Regions from separate parts of the Pyruvatibacter sp. HU-CL02332 genome, predicted to be linked through region 1. Evidence: predicted binding sites of a transcription regulator. Region 1 holds the regulator's gene; the other holds the start of a gene.
The links. The regulator LexA, encoded in region 1, represses DNA repair genes until DNA is damaged. The targets are predictions, from matches to a motif close to TGTTCNNNNTGTGTTCNG.
Positions count from the first base shown of each region.

Region 2: the regulator LexA is predicted to act here: its motif matches at 3,775-3,792, upstream of ABXH05_RS01220 (ImuA family protein).

Region 1 covers NZ_BAABWK010000002.1:463,134-479,276, forward strand. The annotation lists gene kdsA (3-deoxy-8-phosphooctulonate synthase) at 1-526, opposite strand, end outside; gene pyrG (CTP synthase) at 646-2,274, opposite strand; gene secG (preprotein translocase subunit SecG) at 2,388-2,768, opposite strand; gene tpiA (triose-phosphate isomerase) at 2,891-3,649, opposite strand; gene ABXH05_RS12985 (SurA N-terminal domain-containing protein) at 3,949-5,865, shown strand; gene trpE (anthranilate synthase component I) at 5,900-7,417, shown strand; gene ABXH05_RS12995 (hypothetical protein) at 7,451-7,945, shown strand; gene ABXH05_RS13000 (divergent polysaccharide deacetylase family protein) at 7,949-8,935, opposite strand; gene ABXH05_RS13005 (anthranilate synthase component II) at 9,296-9,898, shown strand; gene trpD (anthranilate phosphoribosyltransferase) at 9,895-10,914, shown strand; gene trpC (indole-3-glycerol phosphate synthase TrpC) at 10,917-11,702, shown strand; gene ABXH05_RS13020 (GNAT family N-acetyltransferase) at 11,831-12,238, shown strand; gene moaC (cyclic pyranopterin monophosphate synthase MoaC) at 12,235-12,723, shown strand; gene lexA (transcriptional repressor LexA) at 12,961-13,674, shown strand; gene ABXH05_RS13035 (ComEC/Rec2 family competence protein) at 13,965-16,022, opposite strand.
Region 2 covers NZ_BAABWK010000001.1:230,136-246,278, reverse strand. The annotation lists gene ABXH05_RS01255 (class I SAM-dependent methyltransferase) at 1-383, shown strand, start outside; gene ABXH05_RS01250 (DUF4166 domain-containing protein) at 392-931, opposite strand; gene ABXH05_RS01245 (thiol-disulfide oxidoreductase DCC family protein) at 928-1,392, opposite strand; gene ABXH05_RS01240 (hypothetical protein) at 1,521-1,919, opposite strand; gene ABXH05_RS01235 (VOC family protein) at 2,036-2,416, opposite strand; gene ABXH05_RS01230 (SAM-dependent methyltransferase) at 2,424-2,888, opposite strand; gene ABXH05_RS01225 (alpha/beta fold hydrolase) at 2,973-3,656, opposite strand; gene ABXH05_RS01220 (ImuA family protein) at 3,840-4,688, shown strand; gene ABXH05_RS01215 (Y-family DNA polymerase) at 4,594-6,195, shown strand; gene ABXH05_RS01210 (MerR family transcriptional regulator) at 6,225-6,965, opposite strand; gene ABXH05_RS01205 (error-prone DNA polymerase) at 7,109-10,447, shown strand; gene ABXH05_RS01200 (DsbA family protein) at 10,486-11,088, shown strand; gene ABXH05_RS01195 (hypothetical protein) at 11,085-11,510, opposite strand; gene ABXH05_RS01190 (vWA domain-containing protein) at 11,507-12,682, opposite strand; gene ABXH05_RS01185 (hypothetical protein) at 12,871-13,737, shown strand; gene ABXH05_RS01180 (enoyl-CoA hydratase-related protein) at 13,734-14,510, shown strand; gene ABXH05_RS01175 (YaiI/YqxD family protein) at 14,521-14,970, opposite strand; gene ABXH05_RS01170 (class I SAM-dependent DNA methyltransferase) at 14,967-15,581, opposite strand; gene ABXH05_RS01165 (GlsB/YeaQ/YmgE family stress response membrane protein) at 15,675-15,911, shown strand; gene ABXH05_RS01160 (AAA family ATPase) at 15,991-16,143, opposite strand, start outside.

The sequences.
Region 1 (16,143 bases):
CAAAGCTGGCCCCGCGTTCGGTTACCATTACATTCGGATTTCCTGCACCTCGTACTTTTTCAATGACGTTCTTCATGTCCCAGGGTGCAAGAAACTGCCCTTTCTTGACGTTCACGACCGCGCCTGTTTCAGCAGCAGCAATCAACATGTCGGTCTGGCGGCAGAGGAAAGCCGGGATCTGCAATACATCCACTACTTCAGCCACAGGCGCGCATTGCTCAGCTGTATGCACATCGGTCAGCACTGGAATGCCTAGCGTTTCCTTTACCTCGGCAAAGATCGGCAAAGCCAGTTCAAGGCCCAAGCCACGAGGACTGTTGGCTGAGGTACGGTTGGCCTTATCGAAGGAAGACTTGTAGACCAGCCCCATTCCAAGCTTTGACGTAATTTCTTTCAGCGCAGTCGCCATTTCAAGCGCGTGGTCACGGCTCTCCATGGCGCAGGGCCCTGCGATGATCGACAAGGGCTTGTCGTTGCCGAATACAACCTGCTTGCTTTCACCTGCCGCAATTTCGACCACGTCCATATGGAAATCTCACCTGTAAAATTGGAACTGCAGCCTACTGCTGCGTCTGGTGGCGCATATTGCACATTTCCCGGCTCAGGCGCCAACCGACACGCAAAAATCGTATTGATGCTGTGGGTTTAGACCAGTCGGCTTTGGGCCAAAGCGGCAGCAACAAAGCTGGCGAACAACGGGTGCGGATCAAATGGCTTGGACTTCAGTTCCGGGTGGTACTGGACGCCGATGAACCAGGGGTGCGCCGGAATTTCTATCGTCTCAGGCAGCAGCCCATCTGGTGATGCTCCTGAAAATGTCATTCCTGCCGCTTCCAACGGCTCGCGATAGGTCATGTTGACCTCGTAGCGATGCCTATGGCGCTCGGCAATATCGGTGGACCCGTAAATTTCTGCGATGCGCGTACCATCCTTCAGCTTGGCCTCGTAGGCGCCAAGCCGCATGGTTCCGCCAAGATTTCCGTTGTCGGCCCGCTGCTGAAGTTCGCCATCCTTAAGCCACTCGGTCATGAGGCCAACGACAGGCTCATTGCACGGACCAAATTCAGAAGAAGATGCAGCAGACATGTTAGCCATGTTGCGCGCCGCTTCTACCACCGCCATCTGCATTCCAAAGCAAATGCCGAAGTATGGCACTTCGCGCTCGCGCGCGAATTTGGCAGCTGCAATCTTGCCTTCTGCGCCCCGCTCACCAAACGCACCGGGAACGAGAATCGCGTTGACGCCATCCAGGTACGGCGCAGGGTCCTCTTTTTCAAATATTTCCGAGTCGATCCACTCGACGTTGACACGCACCTTGTTGGCAATGCCGCCATGGGTGAGCGCCTCAGTCAGTGACTTATAGGCGTCCTTGAGACCGGTGTACTTGCCGACGACTGCAATCTTCACCTCGCCATCCGGCTGACGGACCCGGTGGGTGATTTCATTCCATGTATCCAAGCCGGGTTCGGCTGCATCAGTAATACCGAAGTGAGCGAGCACTTCAGTATCCAGACCCTCAGCATGATACGCCGCCGGCACATCATAGATTGTGTCGACATCACGCGCTTCGATGACGCTTGAAGGTCTTACGTTGCAGAACAGACCCAACTTCCGGCGCTGGTCGGTCGGGATTGGTCGGTCAGCCCGGCACAGGAGAATATCTGGCTGAATGCCAATTGCCCGCAGTTCACGAACCGAGTGCTGCGTTGGCTTGGTCTTCATTTCTCCGGCGGATGCAATCCACGGCATCAAGGTGAGATGAATGAAAACAGCGTCATTGATCGGCAGGTCGTTGCCCAACTGACGAATGGCCTCAAAGAACGGCAGGCCTTCGATGTCGCCCACGGTGCCGCCGATCTCACACAGCACGAAGTCTACGTCGTCATTGCCATGCAGCACGAATGCCTTGATGGCGTCAGTCACATGCGGGATCACCTGGACGGTACCCCCCAGATAGTCGCCACGGCGCTCTTTCTGGAGGATCGTCTGATAAATCTTGCCGGCGGTCACATTGTCAAAGCGTGAGGCGTGCACGCCTGTGAACCGCTCATAGTGACCCAGGTCCAGGTCTGTCTCCGCACCATCATCGGTAACGAACACTTCGCCGTGTTGAATGGGGCTCATGGTGCCAGGGTCAACATTCAGATACGGGTCGAGCTTGCGAAGGCGCACGGAATAACCGCGCGCCTGGAGCAATGCGCCCAACGCCGCTGATGCAAGACCCTTTCCGAGGGAGGACACCACGCCGCCGGTAATGAAAATGTACCGCGCCATGGGCGTTGAACTTATCCCGAGTCGCTGAGTGCACGAAGCACTCAATGGGTGATCAGACAGGTTTATTGGCCCCGCAGGCGCAAATGCCGCGGGCTAGTGCCAAAAATGAAGCGTTATTCAGGCCGTGGAACTGCTGGCTCTTCATCGGCGGGCCCAGCCGTCGGTGGTGCAACACCCAGATCCGGCTCAGCAACACCATCGGCCTCGGTGTTCAGCGGAGCAACTGGTGTTATGCGATCGACAATCGAGCCCGCATTGCGGTCATTCGTGTGAATCACGGTCAGCCCGATTGAAGACAGGAAGAAGATGACAGCGAGAATGCCTGTGGCCCGCGTCAGCAGGTTGGCTGCGGTTCGGCTGGAAAACATCCCTCCACCGGCACCACCGCCGCCGCCACCAATACCCAATGCGCCGCCTTCAGAACGCTGAAGCAACACCACGCCCACCAGAGCAACGGCAACCAGGGTGTGTATGACAAGCAGGATATTTTCCATAGCGGCAGGCAATTCTCATAAATGTCAGAGGATTAGGGCACTCAAAGCACCCACGCGGCGGGTTTTACGCCAAGGCAGCGCGGAACGCCAGTGCCGCGTTTACCCACTTGTGAGCGGCTCACTTAGCGATAGGCGTCAATAATTCCATCAAAGTCCGCTGCCTTGAGGCTGGCACCCCCTACAAGGGCCCCATCCACATCAGGAACACCCATGAGTTCTGCCGCATTTGCGGGCTTTACGGAGCCGCCGTAGAGCAAACGGAAGCCATTTCCAACCTCATCTCCAAAACGGGCGACCAATGTCTCACGCATGGTGGCGTGAACCTTTGCCACATCATCCGCAGTTGGCGTACGGCCGGTGCCAATAGCCCACACGGGCTCGTAAGCAACAACGGTGTTTGAAGAATCTGCTGTATCTGGCAGGGAACCAGCTAACTGCCCATTCACCACGTCCAGTGTGGCACCCCGGTCCCTCTCGGGCTCCGTTTCGCCAACGCAGATGATAGCGGTAAGGCCAGCTTCATACGCGGCCAGCGCTTTCGCGTTCACGGCCTCATCAGTCTCATGGTGATCCTGACGCCGTTCCGAGTGGCCGACAATCACAGCAGTAGCACCGGCATCTGCCAGCATCGATGCTGCCACATCGCCGGTATGGGCCCCTGGGGCGAGGGCCGAGCAGTCCTGACCAGCGATCTCAACCGGGGAATCTGCGCATGTGGAAGAAAAATCCGCCACCAGCGTGAAGGGTGGCGCAATCATCACTTCGCACCCGTTGGCGGGCCGCGCTGCCAAGGCGGCAATGAGGGCTTCTAGTTCCGCCTTTGACCCTCGCAGGCCATTCATCTTCCAGTTTCCGGCAACAATAGGACGACGATTGGTCATGTGGCTGTTTTCCAGTTCTGCGGACAAATCTTGGTGGAGCGGATAGCAAACCCGTTTCGTGAGCACCAGCACAAAAACGATACATGGTGTGTGGTCAGCCTCCCCTTCCGGTCGTCATTTCCGATATGCGCGCCTAACAGGGTTAATTTCTGTGTGATTTCCTTGCCGCCATGGCGCTGGGACACATAAAATGCGCTGCATCTGCGGCGTTTATGCTATGGGCAACGATACGTGCCTGATTTGGTGCCGTAATCGGCCTCATCTGTTGTCCTCTAAGCAAAAAGTACTGACCTCACACCATGCTTGAAAAACTGCGCAAAAATGCTTCCGGGTTTGTCGCCCAGATATTCATTGGCCTCCTGGTGCTGAGCTTCGCGGTTTGGGGCATCAATGACATCTTTACGGGATCTGTTGATCGCACCGTGGCGACTGTTGGCGACGAAGAGATTGATGGCGGGCTGTTCTTGTTTGAATACCGGCGCGATCTCAACCAGCGTTCCCAGAGTTTTGGCCGTCAGTTGAGTCTGAATGAGGGCCAGGCGCTTGGGTTTGATCGTCGCGTTCTTGAACAGATGGTGGGTAGAACCGCTCTTGATGCGACAGCCCGCAATCTTGGCATGGCTGCGGGCGATGATCTTGTCATCGAAGACATTCGCAATGACCCGGCCTTTCAGGGTCCAACCGGCCAGTTTGATGCGAATACCTTCCAGCAGACGCTTTTCAGCAATGGCATTTCCGAAGCATTCCTGATTGATGACCGCAAGCGTTTCATTGCGCGCCAGCAGCTCATCGAATCCATCAGCGCGGATGTTGAGGTATCTACGGGATTTGCCCAGCGCATGTACGCTGTGCTGAACGAACGTCGCAAAGCCAAGTATATCGTCCTCACGCCCGATACAGTGGATGCGCCAGGACAGCCGTCCGATGAAGATTTGGCCAACTTCTACGAAGTGCGAGGTCAGGGCCTGTTCCGGGAGCCTGAGTATCGCACTTTTTCTTACGTGCTGATGACCCCTGACACGGTGGCTCAGAGCATTGAGATTCCTGAAGAAGCGCTACGTGATGAATATTCACTTCGCAAAGCGGAGTTTGATCAGGTTGAGCGCCGGGCTATTGAGCAGATTTCCTACCCCACGCTTGAAGAAGCACAAGCCGCGCGCGCCAGCATAAATGAAGGCAAGACGTTTGCCGGCCTTGCCGCGGATGCAGAGCTAACGCCCACTGACTATCAGTTGGGCACGCTCACCCGCGCGGAGATTTTTGACACAACGATTGCAGACGCCGCGTTCTCCCTGGAAGAGGGCAAAGTCAGCGACCCGGTCGAAGGACCTCTCGGTTTCCTGCTCATCCGTGTGGGACAGATCATCCCTGCGGTGGAAAGCAACTTCGACGATGTACGCCAACAGCTGCGTGACGACCTTGCAGCCGATCGCGCCTATGACGAACTGTTCGATCTTGCAAATCAGGTCGAGGACGCACGTGCAGGCGGCGACCCACTTGATACTGCTGTTGCAGTGCTTGGCATGACGGCGACCCAGGTCCCTGCAGTGACCCCGGCCGGTTTGGGGCGCAACGGTCAGCGTGTCTCAGAACTCCCGACTGACGAAGCTATTCTAACTGCTGCCTACGAGGCAGTGGTTGGCGAGGAGTCGCCCATGGGTGAACTAGCTGATGGATCGTTCTTCTGGGTCGAAGTCTCAGAAATTGCTGAGGCTCGTACACCGCCTCTTGAGGAAGTGCGTGATCAGGTTGTGGAGACATGGCGGGAAGAAGAACGTGAGGCGAGTCTTCTGCGGCTCGCAGCAGATCTGTCCGCACGCATCAATGCCGGCGAGACGATTGCGCAGGTTGCGTCAGACTATGGCAAGGCTCCCATTGAGACACCGGAGCTACGTCGCGGCATGACGAACGAGACTTTCTCTCGCATCGCCATCAACAACCTTTTCAGCATTGGCGAGGGTGAAGCCACCTACGGGCCCGTAGGCTTTGGCAACAGCGTTTTGGTAATGCAGGCAACCGAGGTGACCTCAGGCAATGCCTTGGAAGCTGATGACGCCTTTGATGGATTTCGTGAGCGTCTGTCCGGTGGATTTGCTGACGATCTGATGGTGCAGTACATCAATGCCATTCGCGCCGACCTGGGCGTTGAAATCAACCAGGCCGCCATTGATTACGTCATCGGCGGTGAAGGAATTAATCAGGGAGGCGGGTACTAGGCTCCAAGCGCCTAAAACCTCCTTCGCAATTGCCATGATTGTCGAACCAGAATTTTCCGCCTTTGAGCAAGCCTACAAAGCGGGGACCGCACAAGTCGTGTGGACGAAGCTTGTGGCTGACCTTGAAACGCCGGTCTCCGCCATGCTCAAGCTTATGGACGGCCGCTTCAACTCATTCCTGTTGGAGAGCGTTGAAGATGGGGCTGTGCGCGGGCGTTACTCCATCATCGGCGTTGACCCGGATATTCTGTTTCGCGCCACAGGCAATGCCGCGGAAATCAATCGTAAGGCGCTGACGGACCGGACGGCCTACGAGCCGTGCGACGCCGGCACGCTTGATGCGCTACGGGACCTTTTGGCCGAGTCCGCAATAGACCTCCCGCACAGCCTACCGCCCATGTCGGCGGGCGTTTTCGGCTATCTGGGCTACGACATGGTCCGTCTGATGGAGCATCTGCCGGACCAGAATCCGGATGCGCTTGGCCTGCCGGACTCGATTATGGCGCGCCCCACAGTCATTGCCGTCTTTGACAGCGTGCGCGATGAAATCTCGCTAGTAACGCCGGTCCGCCCAACCGACGACATCTCCGCCAAGGTCGCCATGACCCGCGCAGAAGAGCGGCTGTCAGCTATCGTTGATGCGTTGGACAAGCCGCTACCCCATGCGGCCAATGCATTCGTGGATGCGGCTGCGCTGCCAGAACCCGCTTCAAATACTCAGCCTGCGGAGTATCACCAGATGGTGAACACCGCCAAGGAATACATCGCAGCGGGCGACATCTTCCAGGTGGTGCCGAGCCAGCGGTTCTCCGTACCGTTCGACCTGCCCCCCTTCGCGCTCTATCGCGCTCTGCGACGTACAAACCCGTCGCCCTATCTCTATTTCCTCGACTTTGAAGACTTTGCTGTCGCCGGGTCGTCACCGGAAATCATGGTCAAGGTGGCCGGTGACGAAGTCACCATCCGCCCAATCGCCGGAACGCGCCCTCGCGGCGCAACCCCTGAGGAAGATCTGGCGCTGGAGGAAGAGCTTCTGGCCGACCCCAAAGAGCGGGCCGAGCATTTGATGCTGCTTGACCTTGGCCGCAATGATGTGGGTCGCGTGGCAAAGATCGGCACGGTGGAGGTCACCGCCAGCTATACCATCGAGCGCTACAGCCAGGTGATGCACATTGTTTCCAACGTCATCGGCAAGCTTGATCCAAGCTATGACGCGATTTCCGCTCTCGTCGCTGGCTTCCCGGCAGGAACCGTCTCCGGTGCGCCCAAAGTGCGGGCGATGGAAATCATCGACGAGCTGGAAAAAGAAAAGCGCGGTCTTTATGCAGGCTGCGTTGGTTACTTCTCAGCCGGTGGCGACATGGACACGTGCATCGTGCTGCGCACCGGTGTCGTCAAGGACAACACGCTCTATGTGCAGGCTGGCGGCGGTGTCGTTGCAGACAGCGACCCAGAAGCCGAGCGCATGGAAAGCGTGAACAAGGCCAAGGCACTTTTCAAAGCTGCGGAAGAAGCGATCCGCTACGCGAGCAGCGTCGGGCGTGGGCAGTAACCAACGCTCGGCCTGGGTAGGGAAAATTGTATTGTGCTGATCCAAGTAGAAGTCAGCGGCGACTATGAGCCAGCTGGCATCAAACCGTCTGTTGCTCAAATCTATATGGACCAACAAGGCGTCAATGATTTATGCGAACAGTTGGATGCTTTGGAACTGCCTGGCGACCATACTCACAATTTCTCAGATGATTGGGGCGGCAGCGAGTTGTCGCTCGGGCCAAAGCACAACCCAAATGCACATTATGGCCACCACCTCGAGCTAATTTTCTTTGGGGTTGGGCACATAAATGCTGAGGTCGAAGTACCTGGAGATGGCCGCCCGCCTGGCATAGTTGAAATTCATGTGAACGCACGCGGAAGAGATGAACTTATCAGAGCGTTGCTCTCGCTTTTGCCTCACAAGAAGTGCGTAGCCTACGCAACAAAGTCCTTTGAAAAAATCGCAGATGGAGTTTTGGACGGCAAACATCAAAGCCGGGATGGAATGACCCCCCTTACCTATTTGGAGTTTTGCCTGATCCCCTAGTCTCTACTGCGCCATCGCAAGCTGTGAGCGCCTGCCTTCCATTTCGATGGCCTCACGGATGGTCACGAGCCGCAGGCCCTTCGCTTCAAGCCCCTTCACCCAGACGTCGAGTATTTCAAGGGAGGTCGAATGCGGGTGCGCAATGGCGACAGCGATGCCACGCGTGCGGGCCTGGCGTTCCAGTTCATCAAGCTGCGCCAGTAAAAAGTCTTCTCCCTCGCCGTGATCCAGAAACACATCACGAGCAATGAAGGGCACATCGTATGTCGCGGCAGCTGCACGTGCCTTGCTGTTTCTCGTGGTGATTGAATCGACGAATACCAGGCCACGTTCCGCGGCGCCGCGCATGACTTCATCCATCACCCGCCGGTCAGCCGTTGCGCGGCTGCCCATGTGATTGTTGATACCAGCAAGCGGTGCGGCTTCTGCAAGGTCGGCAATCTGCTTGTCCAGTTTGGCACGCAACTGCCGATCGCTATCCTGTGTCATTAGGGCGTCTGGGCCTGGATTGGCCTGGCCCCGAGGCTCCATAGGCACGTGGAGAAAAATCTCATGCCCCTTTGCGGCCGCCGCCTGCGCCAATGGGCGTGAAACCGGCCCGTAGGGCAGGAAGCTGAGCGTGACCTCGGTGGGGAGACGCAGCGCATGCGCTGAACGATCCGGTACAACCCCCAGATCGTCGATCATCAACGCAATGGCAGGGCGATTGTCGCGTGTCAGACCCGGATCGATCGCAGCTGTTGTAAGCGGCACAAGGCCTGTCTTACCGGATGCCACTACCAGCGGCGGGATTTCGGCTGGAAGCATAATCTGAGAAAAGACCATCCTTGGCGGCGCATCCTTCAACGCGCGCTTCCCGGCTGCAATCTGGACCGGAGCACCAGATACGCTGCCAACAGCGACCACGTAGTCGCCAGGTAAATCTTGAGGCGTCATCCAGGACGTGACATCCACGCGCGGCGCATAAAACGACACCGCGAGCAGCGTCATGCCCAATAGCATTCCCGTTGCAAAGGCCATGGGCGCGCGCAGCTTTGCTGGTACGCTGAATGCGTGCCGGAAGCGGTCGCTAATTGGTTTTGCCTGCGCCACCTGCGCTCCTGCCCGATTTACGGCACATTATGCGCCTTAACCACTTATTAACACTATATGTTGTGGCGGTAAACGCGCTGATTGGCCAAAAACCGCAGAAAGCTGGGGATATGTATCTCCTCTCTAGTTTCCATGCGGAAAAGCGCGGCAGAGGTGCAGCGTCAGAGGACCGGTTTTCTTGCCTAATTGGCTGGATGGCCCCTATATGTCGCGCACATGTTTTTCGCGGGCTTTCACTCTTTTCAGGACACTTAGGTGATGCTGCTACTCATCGATAACTACGACAGCTTTACCTATAACCTCGTGCACTTCCTTGGAGAGCTTGGTGCGGACGTCCAGGTAGTCCGCAATGACAAGATCACCGCCGACGAGGCGCTGGCCATGAAGCCGGAGGCGATCGTTCTGTCACCAGGCCCGTGCGACCCGGACAAGGCGGGCATCTGCCTGGAACTCACTGAAAAAGCCGCCGGCAAGGTGCCCCTGATGGGCGTGTGCCTTGGGCACCAGACTATCGGCCAGGTCTTTGGCGGTAAGGTCGTGCGTGCACCAACACTGATGCATGGCAAGATGAGCAAGGTGCATCACACCGGCAAAGGTCTGTTCAAGGGCCTGAATGATGATTTTGACGCAACGCGCTATCACTCATTACTCGTAGATCGTGACACCCTGCCGGATGAGCTTGAAATCACTGCAGAAACCGATGACGGCATCATCATGGGTGTGCAGCACAAGACCCAACCAGTCCATGGTGTGCAGTTCCATCCAGAGAGCATCGCATCGGAACACGGGCACGCCCTTTTGAAAAATTTTCTCGATATTGCTGCGCATTTCAATGAGGCGCGGGAAACGGAACCAGCATGAGCGACTTCAAAACCATTCTGGCCCATGTGGGTGCGGGCAATGCGCTGGACGCCGCCCACGCTAAGTCGGCCTTCGAATTCATCATGTCCGGCGAAGCATCACCGGCGCAGATTGCTGCCTTCCTGATGGCGCTGCGCGTGCGTGGTGAAACAGTGGATGAGATCACCGGTGCGGCTGGCGTCATGCGTGAAATGGCGCTGCATGTGCCCGCGCCGGCAGATGCCATTGATACCTGCGGCACCGGCGGCGACGCTTCAGGCACCTACAACATTTCCACCGCTGTTGCCTTTGTGGCTGCAGGCGCAGGCGTCAAGGTGGCCAAGCACGGCAACAAGGCCCTGACGTCCAAGTCCGGCTCAGCGGATGTCTTGCGTGCACTTGGCGTCAAGCTGGAGCTTGGCCCGGATGCCATTGCGCGGTGCATTGAGACCGCTGGCCTAGGCTTTATGTTTGCTCCGCAGCATCACGCCGCGATGAAACATGTGGGCCCAGTCCGAACGGAACTGGGTACGAGAACTATTTTCAATCTGCTTGGCCCCCTCTCAAACCCAGCGGGCACCAAACGGCAACTCGTCGGCGTGTTTGCGCGCGAATGGTGTGAACCTTTGGCACATGTGCTGCAGAACCTTGGAGCCACTCACGCGATCATCGCCCATGGATCTGACGGTCTGGATGAACTCACAACAACCGGTGTCAGCTATGTCAGCGAATTGTCTGACGGCGTGGTGCGCAATTATGAAGTGACGCCGGAAGATGTTGGCCTGACACGTGCTGACCCCAAGGCGCTTGTCGGCGGAGACGAGAGCGAGAATGCCGAAGCCCTGCGTGCTCTTCTGGACGGCCAGTCCGGTGCCTATCGTGACATTGTTGTTCTCAATGCTGCCGCAGCACTCAAGGTTGCAGGCAAAGCTGAGACACTTCAGGTGGGTGCCAAACAGGCCGAAGCAGCCATTGATGACGGCAAAGCAAAGGCTGCGCTTGATGCACTTATCGCATCGAGCAATCAGGCAGAGTGAAAATGGACATCCTTTCCCAGATTGCGGCGTACAAGCGCGAGGAAATTGCTGCTGCCAAGCAAGCGATACCAATGGCTGAACTCGAGAAGCAGGCGGCAGACGCCCCAGCAGTGCGCCCGTTCGCCAAAGCGCTTGAGACCGCGCAGTCATCAGGCTACGGGCTGATTGCCGAAATCAAAAAAGCAAGCCCGTCAAAAGGCCTCATCCGTGCTGACTTTGATCCGCCCGCCCATGCCAAGGCATACGAAGACGGAGGCGCAACGTGCCTGTCCGTTCTCACGGATGCTCCGTCCTTTCAAGGCAAGCCGGACTATCTGGTTGCCGCGCGCAACGCCTGTTCCCTGCCGGTATTGCGTAAGGACTTTATGTTTGAGCCTTACCAGGTAGCTGAAGCCCGCGCGATGGGGGCTGACTGCATCCTCATCATCATGGCTTGCACGACGGATGCCGAGGCCGCAGACCTTGCCGCTGCAGCGCGCGACCATGGTATGGACGCCCTGGTTGAGGTGCATGACGCCGATGAACTTGCCCGCGGGCTCAAGCTCGACTGCCGGATGATTGGCATCAACAACCGCAATCTGCGGACGTTTGAGACGACGCTGGCGACAACAGAAGAACTGGCACCGAAAGTCACAGGTGACAGGTTTGTTGTGGGTGAAAGCGGCATTGCAAACCACAACGATGTCTTGCGTCTTGCCAAGGCCAATGTGCGCACCTATCTCGTCGGCGAAAGTCTGATGCGGCAGGCTGACGTGGCCGCCGCAACTCGTTCGCTTTTGAAAGGATAAGATCCATAGCTCACAAGCCCCTCCCAGAAGGTTACGCCATTCGTCAGGCCCATATAGCCGAAGCGCCTCAACTGCCGGAGATTGAAGACCGTGCAGGAGTACTCTTTCTAGAGTCGAACCACCCTGAGGTGAATGGGCACGAGGCAGGCTCTCCCCAATTGTTCCGTGCACATATCAATCAGAATCTCTGTTTCTTGATGGTCGATGCCGCCGATACACCCATTGGGTTTGCAACATGCGGTGTTCTGGACAGGGCGTTGCACTTGTATGAGTTGGCAATGGTACCTGAACACGGCGGCAGGGGATTGGGCAAAGCACTGATTGAGACAGTCTGCGCTGAAGCTAAGTCGCGCGGACTTGATGCTGTCACTCTTTCGACTTTCACAGACGTTGCATGGAATGGACCATTCTACGAGCGGGTTGGCTTCCGCACTCTTGATGATGACGAGCTATCGCCTGGCCTGCATCTGGTAAAGAACCATGAGGCCGACATAGGCCTCACTCATCGCTGCATCATGCGTCGGGAAATCAAATGACCAAGGATGCCCTTACCCATCTGGATGACCAGGGCAACGCAGCCATGGTGGATGTATCCGGCAAGGCCGTCACAGCACGTGAAGCTGTAGCCGGCAGCCGTATCACTATGTCAGCAGAAGCATTTGAAGCTTTGACAAGCGGTACGTCTCCAAAGGGTGACGTTATGGCGGCCGCCCGCATTGCCGGCATTATGGCCGCAAAAAAGACCAGTGACCTTATTCCGCTGTGTCACCCGCTGCCTCTGTCAAAAGTCGCTGTCACGCTGGAAACACGGCCGGATGAGCTAGCCGTTGATGTGACAGCAACAGCCCGCACAAGCGGACAAACCGGCGTCGAAATGGAAGCGCTCACGGCGGCAACGGTGGCAAGTCTGACGCTCTATGACATGCTCAAGGCCGTGGATAAGGCCATGACCATTGGCAATGTCCGGCTGCTAAAAAAGTCTGGCGGAAAGTCCGGAACCTTTGAGCGTGTTGAGGACTGACGCGACCTAAGCCCCACCATCTGCCCTTTTTGCGCTTGACGGAAATTGAGAACCAAAATAGAACATTTGAACCGTTTCGGTTTTGTTCTGATTTGATTTGATTCTGGAACGAAACCGCAACTTGGATGCGCTGGCATGCGGGCCGGCGCGCTGTATACAGATTGTGTGGCTGAACCTTCTCTTTTCGGAAGGTGCATGCTCCGCAATCACGCAAGAATTGCGGGAAGGGGTTCAGTCATGCTGACGCGCAAACAGCACGAGCTTTTGACATTCATACATGAGCGGATTCGCGAGACAGGTGTTTCGCCTTCTTTTGATGAAATGAAGGAAGCGCTGGATCTGAGGTCCAAATCCGGTATCCATCGCCTTATTACCGCGCTGGAGGAACGAGGTTTCATCCGGCGGATGCCGCACCGAGCCCGCGCCCTGGAGGTTGTAAAACTTCCTGAGTCAGCTGCTCCGCAATCAACACCTGCCAAGCGCGGATTCTCGCCGAGCGTCATCCAAGGCAGCCTGTCTGAGCCAGCACCGCTTCCAGACAATCACCATTCAGTGCCAGAAGGTGGGGATGCGCTCACCCTTCCGCTTGTTGGACGAATTGCGGCTGGTACACCTATTGAGGCGCTTCAGGACGACTCCAACCATGTGGGTGTTCCTGCAAGCTTGCTGGGCTCCGGCGAGCATTACGCTCTGGAGGTCAAGGGTGACTCGATGATCGATGCGGGTATTTTTGATGGCGACATTGTTGTCATTCAACGCGCAGACACCGCCAGCTCGGGTGAAATTGTGGTGGCGCTGGTTGATCAGCACGAAGCAACGCTCAAACGCCTGCGCCGCAAGGGCGATACCATTGCCCTTGAAGCCGCTAACCCGGCCTATGAGACACGGATTTTTCCGTCAGACCGAGTAAAGGTTCAGGGCAAACTCGTTGGCCTGATGCGCAGGTACTAATCCCCTGCTCACTTCTAGATGTGTTTCAGCGCGGTCTCGATTCCTTGCAGACGGCGCTCAAGCTTGTCGATTGATTTTGCGCGGGCTGACAGATCGCTCAGATGTGCTTCAATCCGCAGCAGAACCTCAGTCATATCCTTCACCGGATCACCACTTGAAGGCCGAATTGGCTGGGGTGTCCTGCGTTTGAATGGATTAAGTGATGGCATTGATCCCTCCGAACATCCTTGTGTTCCTGCCTACTCACACAATCCAAGTCTATTCAGGCGGATTTGTGTCAGCCTAAATCCTCAAGGCCTGCAACGGGTCCAGGGACGGATGCCAGACACATCACACGCAGTTACGATGCGAACCCCCATCGGCATGTGCGCATCAGCGTAAAGCGCATGTGAACCGCGCCTCTGCAATGCACTCCTGTCGATTATGACCGGCACACGACAAGCCACAGGTGCATATGTGTCGGTCACAATGACCTTTGCCTCGCCACAGTCTTCGATCAGGCCACGCCAGGTTCGGGGCACAGAAATCAATCCAATGTCGGAATGTCGGGCAATACACCCGTCCGCATCACAGACGAATAGGCTCGCGGCCGCCAGTTTTTGAGATCGCAGATCAGCATCGCGCCTCAGCCAGGTCTCAGCGGAAAATCCAGCACGTCGGGATGCGCTCAGGGCTAGCTGCTTGTTCATATCTCGGACCGCGACAAGTTCCGCGTCTCGATCTACCAGAACGTCCGGGTACGGATTTGTCATCGCCAACGCAATTCCCAAAATTGGCCCAAGCATCCCAACCCACCGCAGTGACGTTGCCCACAGGGCCATCCACAATCCGCCGGCTATCAGCAGGGCCAAGGACGCATCCGGCATTGCGGGAACCGCCGTAATCGCGCCAGGCCAACTGGCAACTGTGTCGGCAACCATAGTGATAAGCGAGATGCCCTGCCCGGCCGCCCAAAGAGGAATGGCCTCCAGGCCGAATGGCATTGCAACAAAGGCCAAAAGTGCCGCTGGCATAACGACAAAACCAACGATAGGCATCGCTGCGAGGTTGGCCACAAGACCAAAATCAACAACCCTATTGAAGTGGAATGCGGCAAACGGTGCGGTGGCCAATGACGCAACAATCGACGTCAATGCAATACCGCCCAGATACAGCACACCCTTCGCTACCACACCGCGTTCCGCCATCGTGCTGCTCCACCGACTGAGCCAGGGGCGTGACGCCTCGTAGAAGGCGACCAGAGCAATGGCCGCTGAAAATGACATCTGGAAGCTGGCCTCCATGACTGCTTCCGGTGTCAGTACCATTACGATCATTGCGGCCAGGGCGACGTTGCGCATGGTGATAGCTGGGCGGTCCAACATCACCGCAACAAAGATCAACGTGAACATGACGAAGGCACGTTGTGTTGCGACGGACCCGCCGGAGACAAGCAGATACCCAAAACCACCAATGAGCGCCGCTGCAGCCGCCCATTTTTTGATGGGCATCCTCAATGCCAAGGGCGGCAAGAGGGCCAACAGCCCGCGAACGCCCCAAAAGATGGCCCCCGCAAACAGCGCCATATGCAGTCCAGAAATGGCAAGAAGATGCGCCAGACCTGTATCCCGCAGGTCCTGCAGCACATTTTCGGGAATACCTCCCCTGTCGCCTGTCATCAATGCTGCAGCTATGGCGCCCTGGGGGGGCGGAAGCGCGGCGACAATCCGGTCTGTCAGAGCATCACGCAGCCTGCTGACGCAGAACCGCAGGCAAGTGGTCCATGTGTTCGGCGCAGGTGCGACGCGGGCGAGCGGAGATATGGCGTAACCCACGGCTCCAAGCTGGCGAAAATAGGCCTGCCGCCCAAAGTCAAAAGCACTCGGTGCTGCTGGACCCGGCGGCGGCATTAGTCCAGCACGCACTGACACCACATCACCAGGCTGGACCCTGTCCATCTGTGTCCTAACATTGATGCGGATTCGAGCTGGCATGCCCTCCTTCAACTGGCGGCCGAGGTGCGTTGGCGCAATGACCACCCGAGTTCCACCTTCCGCCCGGTTGGTCTTTTCCAACAAGATGCCCTCAATGGATATTGCCCTGATCGCCCTATCCAACACCGGTGCATCAACTCGCGCAGCGCGCCAGTCCGCAGTCACAAATCCAGCCATTAGTGCTGCAACCGCACACAGAACCATCCTTGGCGCCAATGACTGGCGAACGAGTGGCAGTGCGCCCAACGCAGTTCCCAAAAAGAGGGGTGCGACCCAGGCAACAGGCTCGGATGACCGGGCAAAATAGAGGACCACCCCAGCACCGAAAAACACGGGGACCCAGAGCGTCAGACGGTCCTGCTCCTGCGCAGCCATCTTCACAATTTGCCGCCAGCGAACACGAACGACTGACCGCAGATGCACCGTCCGCGGAACCCAGCCCTCATATCTTCTTGTTTCTAAAGTGATTTTGTCCCCTCAGCGCGCCACGCCTGCT
Region 2 (16,143 bases), on a different contig from region 1:
GCATCCCTGTTGAATTTCTTGATCTGCCGGGCGAGGAAATTCCCCTTGATGACAACTCGGTCGATACGGTGCTGCTGACCTACACGCTGTGCACCATTCCTGACGGCATCAAGGCGCTCAAAGGCATGGCGCGGGTGCTGAAGCCTGGTGGCAAGATGATTTTCTGCGAGCACGGCAAGGCGCCGGACGCCAACGTTGCCAAATGGCAGAACCGCATCAACCCGATCTGGAAGAAGATCGCCGGCGGCTGCAACGTCAACCGGCCGATCCCTGAAATGCTGGCTGAAGGCGGCTTCAAGATTGAAGGCATGGAAACCATGTACCTGCCTTCAACGCCGAAGTTTGCAGGCTTCAACTATTGGGGGCAGGCAGTTCAGGGGTAGCTGGATTGCTATTGATCTGGTGTCAGGTGCCCGGTGTATCTGACGATCAGGCCTCCCCAGAGTGGGGCATTCAATACAACATCGAAACGGAAGGTGCCGTCTTCCGCATATTCGCGGCTCTCGCTCCCGGGCAATAATGGTCTGGGTATCGGGAGCCCCAAGAGCCAGCCTCGCCTGACGGGCAAGTGCATGGTGCTGTTCTGCACGGGCAGTTCCTGCTCATAGGTGAAGAGCCAGAAGCGTTCCCTGTAATGGTATGGCTTGTCGGCTTGTGAGCAGAACGACCTGAAAGTGCTACCGTTGAAGTTGCGCTCCCAGATTTCGCCTTTGTCCGTGCGTGTCTTGGTGATGGTGACCGGGACATCGCGTCCGGCTCTGGGAAAGCCAAAGAACCACGCTGCGAAGCGTGCGATCAGGGATGTGCCGCGGGTGATGTCTGCCTTTCCCGAAAAGCTCCCGACATCCTGCGCGCTGTGAAGGGCTTGCACTTCAGGGGGCAACAGGGACCACCGGTCGGCAAGCGCCCTTTGGAAAAGAGTTTGCGTCATCCAATGAGTCTTTTCCGCAGGGCTGGATCAGGCAGGGCGCACATGTCTGTTCGGCCAAAAAGCCGATAGCGGTTTCTGGCAATGCGTCGATAGAGCCAGTCCTGAATGGGCCGGGGAAGAAGTCGCAGAGGCTGTAATACCAGGCCAACACCCCCAAGCCTGCGCCCGGCGCGGACTATGCCTTCAAGAGAGGTGTAGGCGTTGCCGTCTTCTATGTAGAGCCAGCTTTCAGGATCACCGGGATCAAGGCCGTAGTGGGTGAGGAGGGCGTGACCAAGATTGGTTTGTGTACTGCAGATCCTGAATTCACACTTTGTGTCGAACCGTGCAATCACGCGGGCACCTGTGGAACACAGGGTGCATTCCCCGTCCATGACGGCAACAGGACCACTGTCGTCGAAGGTGGGAACATCACCATCGTTACGGTAGGAATAGGGCGGTGCGGACCCAAATGGTGTCATGCCCGTCGGTCCCTCTTTTGCATACGCGTCAGTGAGGTCGCTACGCCATGCTCGCACCACATATGGGGACTGTCACAGGGTATTTTGACGCAGCCCGAAGGCTAAGTTCGCGATGCCCGTCGGCCGGGTCAGTCCTGAAGGTTGAAGTATAAAATCGTGATGCCGAGGTAGAAGAGGGCGACCTGGGGGCCGTGCAGCATGTACGCGCCTGATGCGTTTATCTGGTCGCCCCAGACCTTTTCCATGCCGCCGGTGGACCAGCCGAGGGCTGTTGCGATCCAGAAGGGCAGCACAACAATTGACCCCAGAATTGCAATCATGATCCACTGGTCAAAGGTCATTGTGCCAAGCGTCAGAATGATGGTGCAGACTGCCAATGCCAGACCGAAAATGACTTCCCGGATGAAGTGGTTTTTGACGTAGTCAGCAATGGCATCGGTCCGCAATGCTGATGGCAGAAAGTTCGAGTACGCCAGAAATATCAATGAGATTGATAGAATAACCAGAATGCGACCTGTCAGAACCATGTGTTCACCCCGTGTTGGGCCGACACAGGTCCATAAGGACTGTCGGCCTTTGTGAATCTATGCCTCATAAATTGTCAGTGGCACAAGGTCCGGCTGTGAATGCGAGGGAGGCGGCTTCAGCTGGTGCGCCCGTCCACACGCCAGGGTGGGAAGCGACGGTTCCGGCTGGCCTGCAGAAAACACAACTGGTTGCCGTCCGGGTCTGAGAGATAGGCTTCGCGCCACAGCCATGACTGATCGGTCGGCTGCATGGTGAAGGTGATGCCGCGGGCTTCTGCGTCGCGCACGGCTTTGTCGACGTCGTCAAACTCGAAATAAACCATGGTGCCTGAAGCTGGCACATCGTCCGCCACATGGATGGAGAACGTGTCTCCGTCGGGCAGTTCAAAGCGGGCGTAGTGGTCGTCCTTGACGATGAGGTACATGCCCAGCTGCTCATAGAATGCAATTGCGCGGGGGATGTCGGTGACGCTGACGGTGACCTGATTGAGTTTCATTTGGTGCCTACCAGTAGCTTGCCATGATCTCAGCTGCCCATGCGGGTTCGGTGACATCTGTACGCGGCAGAAAGCCTGTCATCACCGGCTTGAGGTCCAGCACAGGCGTGCCGTCGATGGCGTCCAGTCCGGTGATGTGGAGCGTGCGGCCTTCCACGCGATCAACGCGGGCGATGGTGGCGCCGAGGCGATTGGGACGGCCTTTGCCGCGCTGGGCAAAAATGCCGACACGGGGCCAGTCTTTGTTGCCGCGTGGATGGCGAGCCTTGCCCTCGACTTCCTCGTCCGGGACCTGATGGAAGAGGTAGATCACTTCTACATGGCTGAAAGCGTCGAGGCCTATGAGGGCTTCTGCGTCAAAGCGCTCATCAAGCACGATGGAGGCGGGAACGGCGTCCCAGTCATCGTCGATGGGGTCTGTGCGGCCTGCTTCTACATGGCCGATGGCGGTTACCTGAAATGTCTCTTTCATATGTGTCATCCTTTTGATGACCCTTGATCTATCAGCCGGGAACAGTGTTTCCCAAATGCGGGCGCATGGGGGCAGCCATGCGCGCTAAGAAATTTGCATATCTGCACAGCACTTGATGATGGCTTGCGCGGTCTCTTCGGGATGGGTTGCCGGATGCATATGGGTGCCCTTGAGGCGGACCACCGGCCATCCATCGGCTTCAGCGCGGCGGGCTTCATCAATGAAGGTGTGGGAGGTTCTGACAAAGCCTTTTCTGACGCCTGACCAGTCGGGCATGTCGAAGGCATCGTCGAACCAGTCCAGAGGCAGGGACGGGATATCGCTGAGCACAGCCTTGCGGCGATCATCGGAGATGTCCGTGCCCTCAAAGACATCGACCTCCCACCAGTCCTGCCAGGGCGGCAGATGGCCGTCCGTGAGGGGGAGGGTTCTGAGAAAGTCATGAAACTCCGGCTCAACGGGCGGGGTCGGGCCGCTTTTGGGCGGCATACGGGCATCAAGGCAGATCATGCCGGCGGCGTGCAGGTCAGCTGCCATGCGGGCTGCCAGAAGGCCGCCCATGGAGTGCCCGACAATGACCGGTGAGGCCATGTCGGGGATCGCGCCCTTCAGACGGACAGGCCAATCCTGCCAGCTGGGTGGCGGTGCGTGCGGACGCAGGGGGGAGGGCGTGGCGCATTTGATGCCCTGAGCCTTCAATATGTCCGCTGTTGGCAGGAGGGAAGACGGGCCGACAAGTGGGCTGTGAATGAGGATGATTTCCAGCATTCCGCATCTTCAGGCACGGCCAGGAAGCGTGCCAGCGCAAATCCATCCAGTCTTCATTCTGACTCTTGTGATGACTCATTTGTTGACTCCCATGTTGACTCTCTGGGGCAATTAGAAATAGAACAAAATAAGAACACATTAGGAATATAAGCACATCCATAGCGTGTGTGCAGTGGAGCTTTGATGTCGCGTCCGGCTGAAAAAAGAGAGCTTCTGGAGTCCCTTAGGCGGGATCTCTCATGCTTTGAGTCGCAGCGGGCGCAGGCACCGTCTCTCTCGCTTGGGGCGTCTGAAGTCGACCGGCGTTTAAGCGGCGGGGCCGGTCTGTCTCTGGCCGGACTGCATGAGGTAGTGGGCGCGGCCTACCCGGATATGGCCGCAGCAACAGGTTTTGCCATGGCGCTTGGCAGTCGGCTTGTGGCGCGTGAGGCGCGGTCCCTGGTGTGGGTTACCCAGCGCTCCGGCGCTCATGATCTGGGGCCGCTTTATGGGCCGGGGCTGGCCATGATGGGGCTTGATCCGGCACGGATGCTCATCGTCTCGGCAAAGGATGACCGTGAGGCGCTGTGGGTGACCGAAGAAGCTTTGCGGACGCCAGATCTGTGCGGTGTTGTCAGCGAGCTTGAGGGTGCCCGTGCCTATGACCTCAAGGCCTCGCGCCGGTTGCAGCTGGCAGCGGAGCGGTTTGAGCGCCCGGCCTTGTTGCTGGCAGGTCATGCGGGCAGTGCAGCGTCGGCACCTTCAGCGGCGCTGACCCGGTTTCGGATCGCCTCGGCGGCCAGTTCTTCAAATTCATCAGCTGTATCTGCCCCCGGACGTGCGCGCTTTGCCGTGACGCTGGACCGGGTGCGGGGCGGCTCATCTTCACAGTTCATTTTGGAGTGGAACCATGCGGCGCATTGTTTCTCTGTGGCTTCCCCATTTTCCCGTCGAGAGGATGGGGCTGCGGGCCGAGATGCAGCAAAGCGAGATTGCCCGCCTGCGCGGCCGCAAGAGCCCGCGTCCGTCTCACGGCTTGCGGCCTTCGCATAATCAGGCGGCGCCCTTTGCGCTCATTGAAGCGCAGCAGGGGGGCTTGCGCATTGTGGCTGTGAACAGTGCCGGCACGCAGGCTGGCATCCGTCCCGGCCAGCGGCTGGCCGACGCCCGCACTCTCATCCCGGGGTTGGATGTGGTGGAGCGCGACATGGCAGGCGATGAAGCCCGGCTTGTGAAACTGGCTGCCTGGGCCACGCGGTTTACCCCATGGACGCGGGCAGAAGAGCTTTCTCCTTTGGCCCATGAGGGGGCAGGTCTGTTTCTGGATATCTCCGGCTGTGCACATCTTTTTGGTGGAGAAACAGCGCTCTTGCAGGACTTGCTTACCCGAATGAATCGGCTGGGGCATGACGCACGGGCGGGTGTGGCGGATACGCTGGGGGCCGCATGGGCTGTGGCGCGCCATGGCCAGCAGAAGATCAGCATCGTCAAACCGGGGGCCGAGCGTGAGGCTATCTCCTCCCTGCCGACGACGGCGTTGCGCATTTCCCAGGGCATGGCAGACGACCTGACCCGGCTGGGGCTTATGACCATCGGCGACCTGCTCGGGCGTCCGCGAGCGCCGCTTGTAGCGCGCTTTGGTGCGGTGCTGGGACGGCAACTTGATGCCATCATCGGCGCGCGCGCAGAGCCTGTGGCGCCTGAAGCGGTGCGGGTGCCGGCGCGGGCGCGGCTGCTGTTTGCAGATCCGTTGATTGCGCTTGATGGCATTATTGCCGCCATTGCGCTGGCAGCGCGGGATCTGGCTGGTGAGCTTGATAACCGCCAGCAGGGAGCACGGCAGCTGCGGCTGCGGCTCTACCGGGTGGATGCGGAGCTTTTCACGTTTGAGGCAGGCACATCGCAGGCCTTGCGGGATGCGGACCGGATTGCCGCCCTGTTTGCCGAAAAGCTGGTGCCGTCGGGCGGTGTATCAGGGTCTGACATTGATATCGGCTACGGGATTGAAGGAGTGGTGCTTGAAGCCTGTGCGGTGGATGCCATGGGGGCCCGCCAGAAGGACCTCACCAGCGGGCCTGAGGACGGATCCAGCCTTGAAGAGCTGATTGACCGGCTGTCGAACCGGCTGGGGGCCAACCGGGTGATGCAGCTCAAAGGGCAGGCCAGCCATATTCCTGAGCGGGCGCAGGTGGCTGTTCCAGCGCTTGCCGCCAATGACTTCAAGGAGAGCGATGTGCCGCCATTGGTGATGTATGGGGATGCGCCCTTGCGGCCGATCCGCATGCTGACACCCCCGGAGCCTGTGGAAGTGGTGGCCGAAGTGCCTGAAGGTCCGCCGCGGCAGTTTCGCTGGCGGCGGATGCTGCACGCGGTGACGCGGGCAGACGGGCCGGAGCGGCTGGCGCCTGAGTGGTGGCTGCCCGCTGACAAGGAAGCAGCCACACGGGATTATTTCCGCGTCGAGGACGGCGAGGGACGGCGCTTCTGGCTTTATCGCGACGGGCTATATGAGCGGGAGACCGATGCGCCGCGCTGGTTCATGCATGGTGTGTTTGCATGATGGGTGGCATGATTTGGGCGGGACAGTTCTCAGGCGCTCTTGCGGGGCTTGGCTGCGTCGTCTTCCAGCGCTTCTGCGTTGCGCTCGGCAATCTTGCGCAGAATGGCCTTGATGCGCAGGTGGCCAAAGACCTCGAGAGACTGGGGGATGGCGGCGGCCGACATGGCGGACGCCTTGTCCGTATCAACATTATCCGCCAGGCGCTCATAGAACGCTGTTACATCCAGATCGCCCAGAGCTTCGGCAAGCACGTTGTACTTTCTGAGGTAGTCAACGCCGTAGCCCTTGTCCGACGAAAAGCCCAATGCCTGAACCTTGGCCCAGTTGGAAATGATGCCGGCATCCTGTGCACTGACAACCACTTTGCCGCCGGGAGACTGGCTCAGGGTGATGATGCCTTCATCCGCAATGGCGCGAATTTCCTCCATCGGCATGCCGCTGTCCTCGGCAAGCTTTTCAACCTCCACCGGCGAGCGGGTGCTTTCAGCCCCCAGCTGGTCCGCCAGCATGATTTCAAAGCCGAAGAGACCCGGCACCATGTCGGGCTCGCGGTCGCCGGCTTCTTCAATGAGTTTGCGGATGACGCCCAAGGGCAAAAAGCGTTCGCGCTGAAGGGTGCGGATCAGGTCGAGGCGCCGCAGATGGTCTTCGCTGTAGATCGCCACATTGGTTTTGGGCCGGTCCGGCTCCGGCAGCAGGCCTTCGCGGATGTAATAGCGGATGGTTTCGCGCCCAATGCCACTCTTTTCCTCAAGTTCCTTCATTTTCATGGTCACAGGCCCTTCAGTTTTTCCGCGTCTTTTGTCTGCGCGTGGCGTGCGGTGTCTTCGTGGGGCATGGAGACTCGTTCTTTTTTACGGAGCCATGCTCCGCATTCATCGCGCTTACTGCCTGAAACGTCAAGTCAGAGCTGATGGGGCAGGGCTATGCCGAACTGGCGGTCACCAGCAATTTCAGCTTTCTGCGCAGCGGTAGCCATCCGGACGAACTGGTACGGCAGGCGGCGGCATTAGGGCTGGCAGCTGTGGGGATTGCGGACCGCAATACATTGTCCGGCGTGGTGCGGGCGCATGTGGCAGCCAAGGAGGCAGGTATTCAACTCCTTGTCGGCGCGCGGCTGGTGACGCGGGACGGGCTGGAGATTTTGTGCTTCCCCAAAGACCGGGCCGCATACGGACGGTTGTCCAAACTGCTGACCCTGGGCAATCGCCGGGCCCCCAAGGGCGAATGCCATCTCATTCTTGAGGATATTGCCGCTGCAGCCAAAGATCAGGTGCTGGTGCTGATGCCGCCCGCCGTGATTGACCAGAACTTTGAAGACAGAGTGCGGGAAGCGCGTGCGCTGCTGGCGATCCCCTATATGGGGATGAGTTTTCTGTATGGCTCGGATGATAAGGCCCGGCTGGTGCGTATTGCAGAGCTGGCGCGCGATCTGGATATGCGGCTGCTGGCAAGCAATGACGTGCACTACCATGAGCCCGAACGGCGGGCCTTGCAGGATGTGGTTACGGCCATCCGTGAACATGTCACCGTGGCGGAGGCGGGAGCCTTGCTGGCAGCCAATGCGGAGCGGCACGTCAAACCGCCTCATGAAATGGCACGACTGTTTGCTGATTACCCCGATGCAGTGCAGGCAGGACTTGATGTGGCGGAGAGCATTTTCTTTTCGCTGGATGAGTTGTCCTATCAGTATCCGGACGAAGTTTTTGGAACGGAAGAAACCCCGCAGGAAACGCTGACCCGACTTACCTGGGAGCATGCGCATGAAAAGTTTCCCGATGGGCTGGACCCGGAACTGGAAAAGACCATTGCGTATGAACTCAAGCTCATCGCCGAGCTGAACTACGCGCCGTACTTCCTGACGGTTCACGACATTGTCCGCTATGCCCGCTCGCAGGACATTCTGTGTCAGGGGCGGGGCAGTGCGGCCAATTCCTGTGTGTGTTTCTGCCTCGGCATCACCTCCATCAATCCCATTGAGATCAACCTTCTGTTTGAGCGGTTTATCTCGGCAGAGCGCAATGAGCCGCCGGACATTGATGTGGACTTCGAGCATGAGCGCCGCGAGGAGGTGATCCAGTACATTTACAAGAAGTACGGCCTGCATCGCGCGGGCATTGCTGCCACCGTCATTTCCTACCGGTCACGCTCTGCCGTGCGGGAGGTGGGCAAGGTAATGGGACTGTCGGAAGATGTAACGGCGGCCTTGTCCGGCACCACGTGGGGCTGGTCCAGCGCGGGGGTTCAGGAGGAACACATTGTTGATCTTGGTCTTGATCCCCGCGACCGGGCGCTGGCGCTCACACTTGATCTAACGCGGCAGATCATCGGGTTTCCCCGGCATCTGTCCCAGCATGTGGGCGGGTTTGTCATCACGGCAGGGCCGCTGGAAGAAGTCATGCCCATCTGCAATGCAGCGATGGATGACCGCACTTTCGTTGAGTGGGACAAGGACGATCTGTCCGAGCTTGGCATGTTGAAGATCGATGTGCTGGCGCTGGGCATGCTGTCCTGCATCCGTCGGGCGTTTGAGTTTATTGAAACCCATTATGACCGGCCGCTGGCATTGCACGCGCTGCCCCATGAAGACCCGCGCGTGTATGACATGCTGTGCAAGGCGGATTCTGTCGGCGTGTTTCAGGTGGAAAGCCGGGCGCAGATGTCCATGCTGCCGCGCCTCAAGCCGCGCAAATTTTATGACCTTGTGATTGAAGTTGCGATCGTGCGGCCCGGGCCCATTCAGGGCGACATGGTGCATCCCTATCTGCGTCGACGCGACGGCATTGAGCCGGAAGTTTATCCGTCTGAAGAACTCAAAGCCGTATTGGGCAAGACGCTGGGCGTGCCGCTGTTTCAGGAGCAGGCCATGCGCATCGCCATTGTGGCCGGCGGGTTTACGCCCGCTGAGTCAGACGGGCTCCGCCGCGCCATGGCGACCTTCCGCAAGATGGGGACCATCCACAGCTTTCAGGACAAGCTGGTGAATGGGATGATCGGCAATGGTTATGAGCGCGATTTTGCGGAGCGCTGCTTCAAACAGATTGAAGGCTTTGGAGAATATGGCTTTCCGGAAAGCCATGCGGCCAGTTTTGCGCTCCTCGTCTATGTGTCGTCCTGGCTCAAATGTCATTACCCGGATGTTTTCTGTGCCGCCATTTTGAACGCGCAGCCCATGGGCTTTTATGCGCCGGCCCAGCTTGTGCGTGATGCGCGGGAACATGGCGTTGACGTGCGGGCGCCGGATATCAATGCCAGTGACTGGGATGCCACCCTTGAAATGCGAGAGCACGCGACGCCTATCAGTGATGAGGGTGGTGGTCGCATGGCTGTGCGTCTGGGCATGCGGCAGATCAAGGGGTTCCGTATTGATGCTGCGGAAAGACTCATGGCGGCGCGGCCACCGCAGGGGTTTGACAGTGTGCGGGACGTCTGGCTGAGAACGCGGCTGACCCCGGCAGAGCTTGAACGGCTGGCGAAGGCGGATGCGTTCCGCTCCATCGGCCTTGATCGTCGGGACGCGCTGTGGGCCGTGCGCGGACTTGGTGGCACGCAGCGCACCATGCCTGCCTCACTTCCCCTGTTCGCCCATGCGGAAGGAACAGGCTTTCAGCATGAGGAAGAGGTGGCTCTGCCCTCCATGCCTCTGGGCGAGCATGTGATCGAGGATTACACCCATATGCGCCTGTCCCTGAAGGCGCACCCCCTGTCTTTCCTGCGCGATGGTCTGGCGGCGGCGCGTTACACGCCGTCCAAGGCGCTTGAGACCATTCGCAACAATTCAAAGATCAATCTGGCGGGGCTGGTGCTGGTGCGCCAACGGCCTGGTAGTGCCAAGGGTGTGATCTTTGCCACGCTGGAGGATGAGTTTGGTGTGGCCAACATCATTGTCTGGCCGCCGGTATTTGAAACCCATCGCAAAATCATTCTGGGTGCCCGTATTCTTGGGGTGCGGGGGCGGGTACAAAAACAGGGGCAGGTCATTCACATTGTTGCGGATCATCTTGAAGACCTGACGCACCTTCTGGGCACGTTGTCAGAGCAACGTGATGCCGTCAGCGGTTTTGGGGATGCGGCAATGGCCAATGCGGATGAAGTGCGCAGGCCCGGCGAAGACCCCCGCCAGATTACAGCGCTCCGGGAAGAAGGACGGGTGGCACGGGCGGAGGCCATTGAGCAGCATTTCCGTCAACGGCCCAAACAGATGCCCCGCGCGGTGCGGCGGATGCTGCCCAAGAGCCGTGACTTTCATTAGCGGTCATCCAAACGGCTGGGGGTGCCGTACACTTGTTCATGACATCTCCCCAAAACCCCCTTCGCTTCTATTTCTTTCTGCGCAGCCCCTATGTGTGGCTGGCGGCGGAGCAGCTCACACGTGATGGCATCGAGGTCGAACCGATACCTATGGTCGGCTTTGCCGAAGGCACGGTGTTTGCTGATCCTGCGGCCAATCCACCGCGCATGGCTTATCTGATTGAGGATATTGCCCGGCTGGCCGAGCGCATGAACCTGACCCTCGCACCTCCGGTGGATGTTGAGGACTGGATGCCGGTGCACAATGTTGCAGAGCTTGCCAAACGCAAAGGCAAGGGGCTGGCATTTGCCCAGATGGCCGGGCGGGCCAGATGGACGCGCAGCCTGTCCCTGGAGGACCCGCAGGTCATTGCAGACGTGGCCGGGGAGGTTGGCCTTGATGCCGATGAGGCAAGAGTTGCCATGACCGACGCGCAGATACGCGCCGACATGGTCACGGCCTACAGGCCGCTCATCGAAAAAGACCAGGTGTTTGGCGTTCCGTTTTTTGCCTTTGACGCGGCTGGCAAGACGCATCGCTATTGGGGGCAGGACCGCATTGGCATGATGGTGGATGACGCGCGCGAAATGGGCGTGCTCTAAACCGCCTTGCGCGGCCAGACGACATACAGCGCCCCGCCGATTTCCGTTGCCACAAACAACGTCAGCAGGGGCGTGGCGCCCTGCCAGATCCAGAACACCAGAATGGCGGCCACCACGATACGGGCATAGGCATCGGCCAGCGCAAAGTCACGTACCGGGTAGCGCAGGCGAATACACGCCCACAGCACCGCAAGAATGCCCGTGGTGTTGATGAACACCCAGTGCAGCGGCGCAAAGCCGGGAAAGCCACCAGCCAGCCCTAGCTGAAAATGGGCGAACTTCAGGATCGTGATGTAGATCTCTGAAAAGTAGGGCAGGGCCAATGGCGTAAACAGCCAAAGGTCCAGCCACGCGACACGGCGACCTTGCAGGAAAATATAGGGTCTTCCGGGTTCGGACGCAGAACGTGCGTCGTCGTTCACCGGGACAGCTCGCGCATGGCGCGGTCGAGGCCGTCCAGGGTCAGCGGGAACATCCGGTCACCAACGATCTGACGCATGATCTCGATGGAGGGCGTGTATTCCCAGTGACGCTCGGCGACCGGGTTCAGCCACACAACGTTTTCATAGACCTGCTGCAGACGTTCCAGCCATACGCCGCCGGGCTCTTCGTTCCAGTGCTCCACGGAGCCACCTGCATAGGTGATTTCGTAAGGGCTCATGGAGGCGTCGCCAACGATGATGACCTTGTAGTCGGACGGATATTTGTGGAGCACATCCCACGTCGCCATCTTTTCGTTGTGGCGGCGGCGGTTGTCCTTCCACAGATCTTCATAGAGGCAATTGTGGAAGTAGAAATATTCCATGTTCTTGAACTCGGTGCGGGCGGCCGAGAACAGCTCCTCACACACCTTGATGTGCGGGTCCATGGACCCACCGACGTCAAAGAACAGCAATGTCTTGATGGTGTTGCGGCGCTCGGGGATCAGCTTGATATCAAGATAGCCACGGTCGGCCGTAGACTTGATGGTGTGATCCAGGTCCAGCTCTTCGGCAGCCCCTTCGCGTGCCCATTTGCGCAGGCGGCGCAGGGCGACCTTGATGTTGCGGGTGCCAAGCTCGATTGAGTCATCGAGGTTCTTGTATTCGCGCTTGTCCCACACCTTCACGGCCTTGCCGTGGCGGCCTTCCTTCTGGCCGATGCGCACGCCTTCTGGATTGTAGCCCTCAGCGCCGAAGGGGGACGTGCCGGCGGTGCCGATCATCTTGTTGCCACCCTCGTGGCGCTTTTCCTGTTCCTCGAGGCGCTTCTTCAGCTCCTCCATGATCTTTTCCCAGCCACCGAGAGCTTCGATCTCAGCCTTCTCTTCGTCGGTGAGGAATTTTTCAGTGAGGGCTTTCAGCCAGTCTTCCGGAATCTCGGAGACATCGCCTTCGCCGAGGCTTTCAAGGCCCTTGAAGACGGTGCCGAACACCTGGTCGAACTTGTCGAGGTTCTTTTCGTCTTTCACCAGAGCGGAGCGGGAGAGGTAATAGAAATCCTCAACCTCGCGGTCGATCACTTCGGCATCCATGGCTTCCAGCAGCGTCAAATATTCGCGCAGGGAAACCGGCATGCCGGCATTTTTCAGCTCATGGAAGAAGTTGACGAACATGGTGCGTAGCCTCGGCTTTGGTGGTCACGGCTGTAACTGGATATAGGGTTCGGAAAGGAAACTCTCATGGTGCGCATTTGGATGCAAGAGGACGCAAAAACTGGCGGTTTTGCTCGCAGTTGGCCCTTGTCCACCTGAGACCTATGCTGCACCCAAAAGGGCTAGGCAATTGAGGGAGACGTATAGACATGCTCAGGGATATTGACCGGGTACAGCTTCTGGTGCCCGACACCGGCGCAGCTGCTGCCAAGTGGACGAGCCTGCTGGGGGCGCAAGAGGTCGGTAAGGACGCCGTCAAGACGCTGTCGGCAAAGCGCACGACGCTTCGCATAGGCACGTCATGTGTAGAGCTGCTTGAGCCGGATGGAAGCGGAATTGCGGATGCCGCGCTCAAGGCACGGGGGCGAGCGCATCTGTTTGCTGCGGGCATCTCCACCACGGACATGGCTGGCTTGAAAAAGCATCTTGCCGCCAGTGCAGCGGAGGTTGTGGCGGAAGGCGAGCAGCTTCACATCTGTTTGCCAGTCGAAGACACACTGGTTCGGTTTGTTGTCTCGCCCCATGAAGAGCGCAGCCAGGTTGGTGACGCATCGTTTTTGTATGAAGCGACCTTGCTGGTGCAGAACGAAGCGGCGGCTGTGAAGCTGTTTGTGGATACGTTCGGCCTCAATGACGCCGGGTTTGAGCATATTTCATCTGAGAATTTCGGGTATACGGGCACGCTGACGCTTTTTGATGCACAGCGTTTGCATCGTTTTGAGGTCATCAGCCCCGCAAGCGCTGAGAAGACCATGGGGCGTTACTTCGCCCGCGAGGGTGTTTGCTACTACATGGCGTTTTGTGAAAGCGCGCGCATGCTGGACATTGAAGCACGTGCCACTGCGCAGGACGCAGGTATTACTATCGAACGGCCCGATGGGCGCAGCGCCGACAAGACGCCGGACCAGATGTGGCTTCACCCTCCGTCTCTGGGCGGCATGATGCTGGGCATTTCTCGTCCGAGCATGGCGTGGCACTGGTCCGGTCATCCTGACCGGGTGGAGGACGTGGCATGAGCTCGGACATTCTGCGCATAGAAACCGAAGGGCGGGTGAGGGTGCTTACCTTCAACCGGCCTGACCACCTCAATGCCATGAACGGTGCATTGTACGAGGATGTCGGCGATGCCCTGCGTGCAGCGTCTGCGGACAAGGAAGTCGCCGTGGTGATCCTCACAGGCGAAGGTAGGGCCTTCACTGCCGGGCATGACCTTGATGAGATGGATAATCCTCCGGTTCATACGGATGGCGGTCAGCATGGCTTCCGCCGGTTCCGACAGGCGCTGGAGGAGTTCGACAAGCCGCTGGTTGCTGCCGTCAACGGACTTGGTGTGGGCATTGGCCTCACCATGCTGCCCTATTGCGATTGGGTGGTCATGGATGAGGCGGCCCGTGTGCGGGCACCATTCACCACGCTGGGCGTGACAGTGGAAGCGGGCAACTCCTACCTGCTTCCCGCACGCGTTGGCTGGGCCAATGCGGCGCGGTTGCTGTTCACGGCTGAGTGGCTGTCAGCGGAGCGTGCGCTGGAGATAGGTCTGGTGCAGGAGATCGCCGACAAGGGCACAGTGCTTGCTGCTGCACGGGCATTCGCTGCACCCATTGCAGGCATGCCGGTGGCCTCACTGGTTGCGACCAAGCGATTGATGCTGGAGGCGCGCAACGATCATGTGCGGGCGGCTCACTATCGTGAGCAGATTGCCTTTGAGGAAATCGGAAAAGGCCCCGCCAATCGTGAGGCGCTTGCGGCGTTCCGCGAAAAACGCGAGGCGGATTTTTCGGGGCTATAGTCGGTCGGGGTCAGCGTGGCGTGCTTTTTCGGATCATCTGATCCAGTTGGTTCATAAAGCGGGACCGGTCGCCTTTTGAGAATTGTGCGTTGCCGCCGGTCATGACCCCGGTTTCGCGCAAATGCCGGTTCAGCTCGCGCGACGCGAGGGCGGAGCCGATATTCTGCGGCGTGAAGGCACGTCCGTCTGATCCCAGAACCTGCGCGCCTTTTTCCAGACAGCGGGCCGCCAAGGGGATGTCTGCCGTGATGGCTATGTCGCCTCCGCCGATTTCATCCGCAATCCAGTCGTCGGCAGCATCGGCGCCGTCCGAAACGAGAATATTTTTGACCAGAGGATGGTTGCCGGTGCGCATCCCGGAGTTGGAGACCAGAAACACCTGCAGATTGTGCCGCTCGGCGATGTTGATGGTTTCGGTCTTCACCGGGCAGGCGTCACCGTCAATATAGATCGTGGTCATGCAGTCTTCCGTGCAAAGAGGATAATCCATCCGGTGGTCGTGCCGTCATACCCGAATCCCTGGCCGGTGTCGTAGGTTACATCCACCCAGTTTCCTGACCGGGCCATTGCGCTTTGCAGTTCCGCGTGGGTGGGAAAATTGTAATACCGCCCCAGTTTGTCTCGTCCTTCAGGTTGGCCGGTTTTGAAACTTGCGTGAAAGATACCGTTGAGGCGCAGACTTTTGTGAATACGGGCCATCAGGTCCGCCAGGCTCTCGAGCGGCGCATGCAGCAGGGAGGCATGCGCCCACACGCCATCAAATGCATCGATGTCCTCAAGCTCATCAAAGCGCGCAACCCTGACCGGCTTTGCAAGACGTTTGCTGGCGATTGCGGCAAGCCCAGCCGACCCATCCATCGCTGTAATGTCGTGACCCATCGCCTCAAATGCTGCCGCATAGTGTCCATCGCCTGATCCAAGGTCGAGAACACAGGCTGACGGTGGCAGGGCGGCGGCGAAGCGATGGAAAGATGCGGGCATCTCGTCAGGACGCTGCTTAGACGCGTAGGTTTCGGCCTCCGCATCATAAAAACTCAAGGTCTGTGGGTCGCTTTTGTTGTTCATGTTCATGACTAACTTCGTGTTGCGCTGCATCCTAGCCGCGGCGGGCGTTCGTGTCCTAGGTTTGTGGAATAAGAATCAGCAACGAATAGGAGAACGGGTATGGGCTTCATCATGTGGATCATCGTGGGCGGTCTGGCCGGGTGGATCGCCGAAAAAATCATGAAGGCGGATCATGGTCTGCTGACCAACATCGCGTTGGGCATTGGTGGGGCCGTGGCGCTCAATTTCGTGCTTGGTCTTGTGGGCGTGCTGATTCCCAGTCTCATTGGGCAATTCGCCGTCGCTGTGGCAGGTGCCTGTGCTCTTATCTATGGCTACCGGATGATCCGCTCGTAGCGGACATCTTTGCTGCTGCAAAAGAAAAAGGCCGGAGCAGTTGCTCCGGCCTTTGTCGTTTTAAATCTCGATGCCGCTGCTAGTTGCGCTCGCGGCGGGCGAGGAAGGCCAGGCGCTCAAACAGGTGCACGTCCTGCTCGTTCTTGAGCAGGGCACCATGCAGCGGCGGAATGAGCTTGGACGCATCGCGTTCGCGCAGGGTTTCCGGCGAGATGTCTTCGTTCATCAGCAG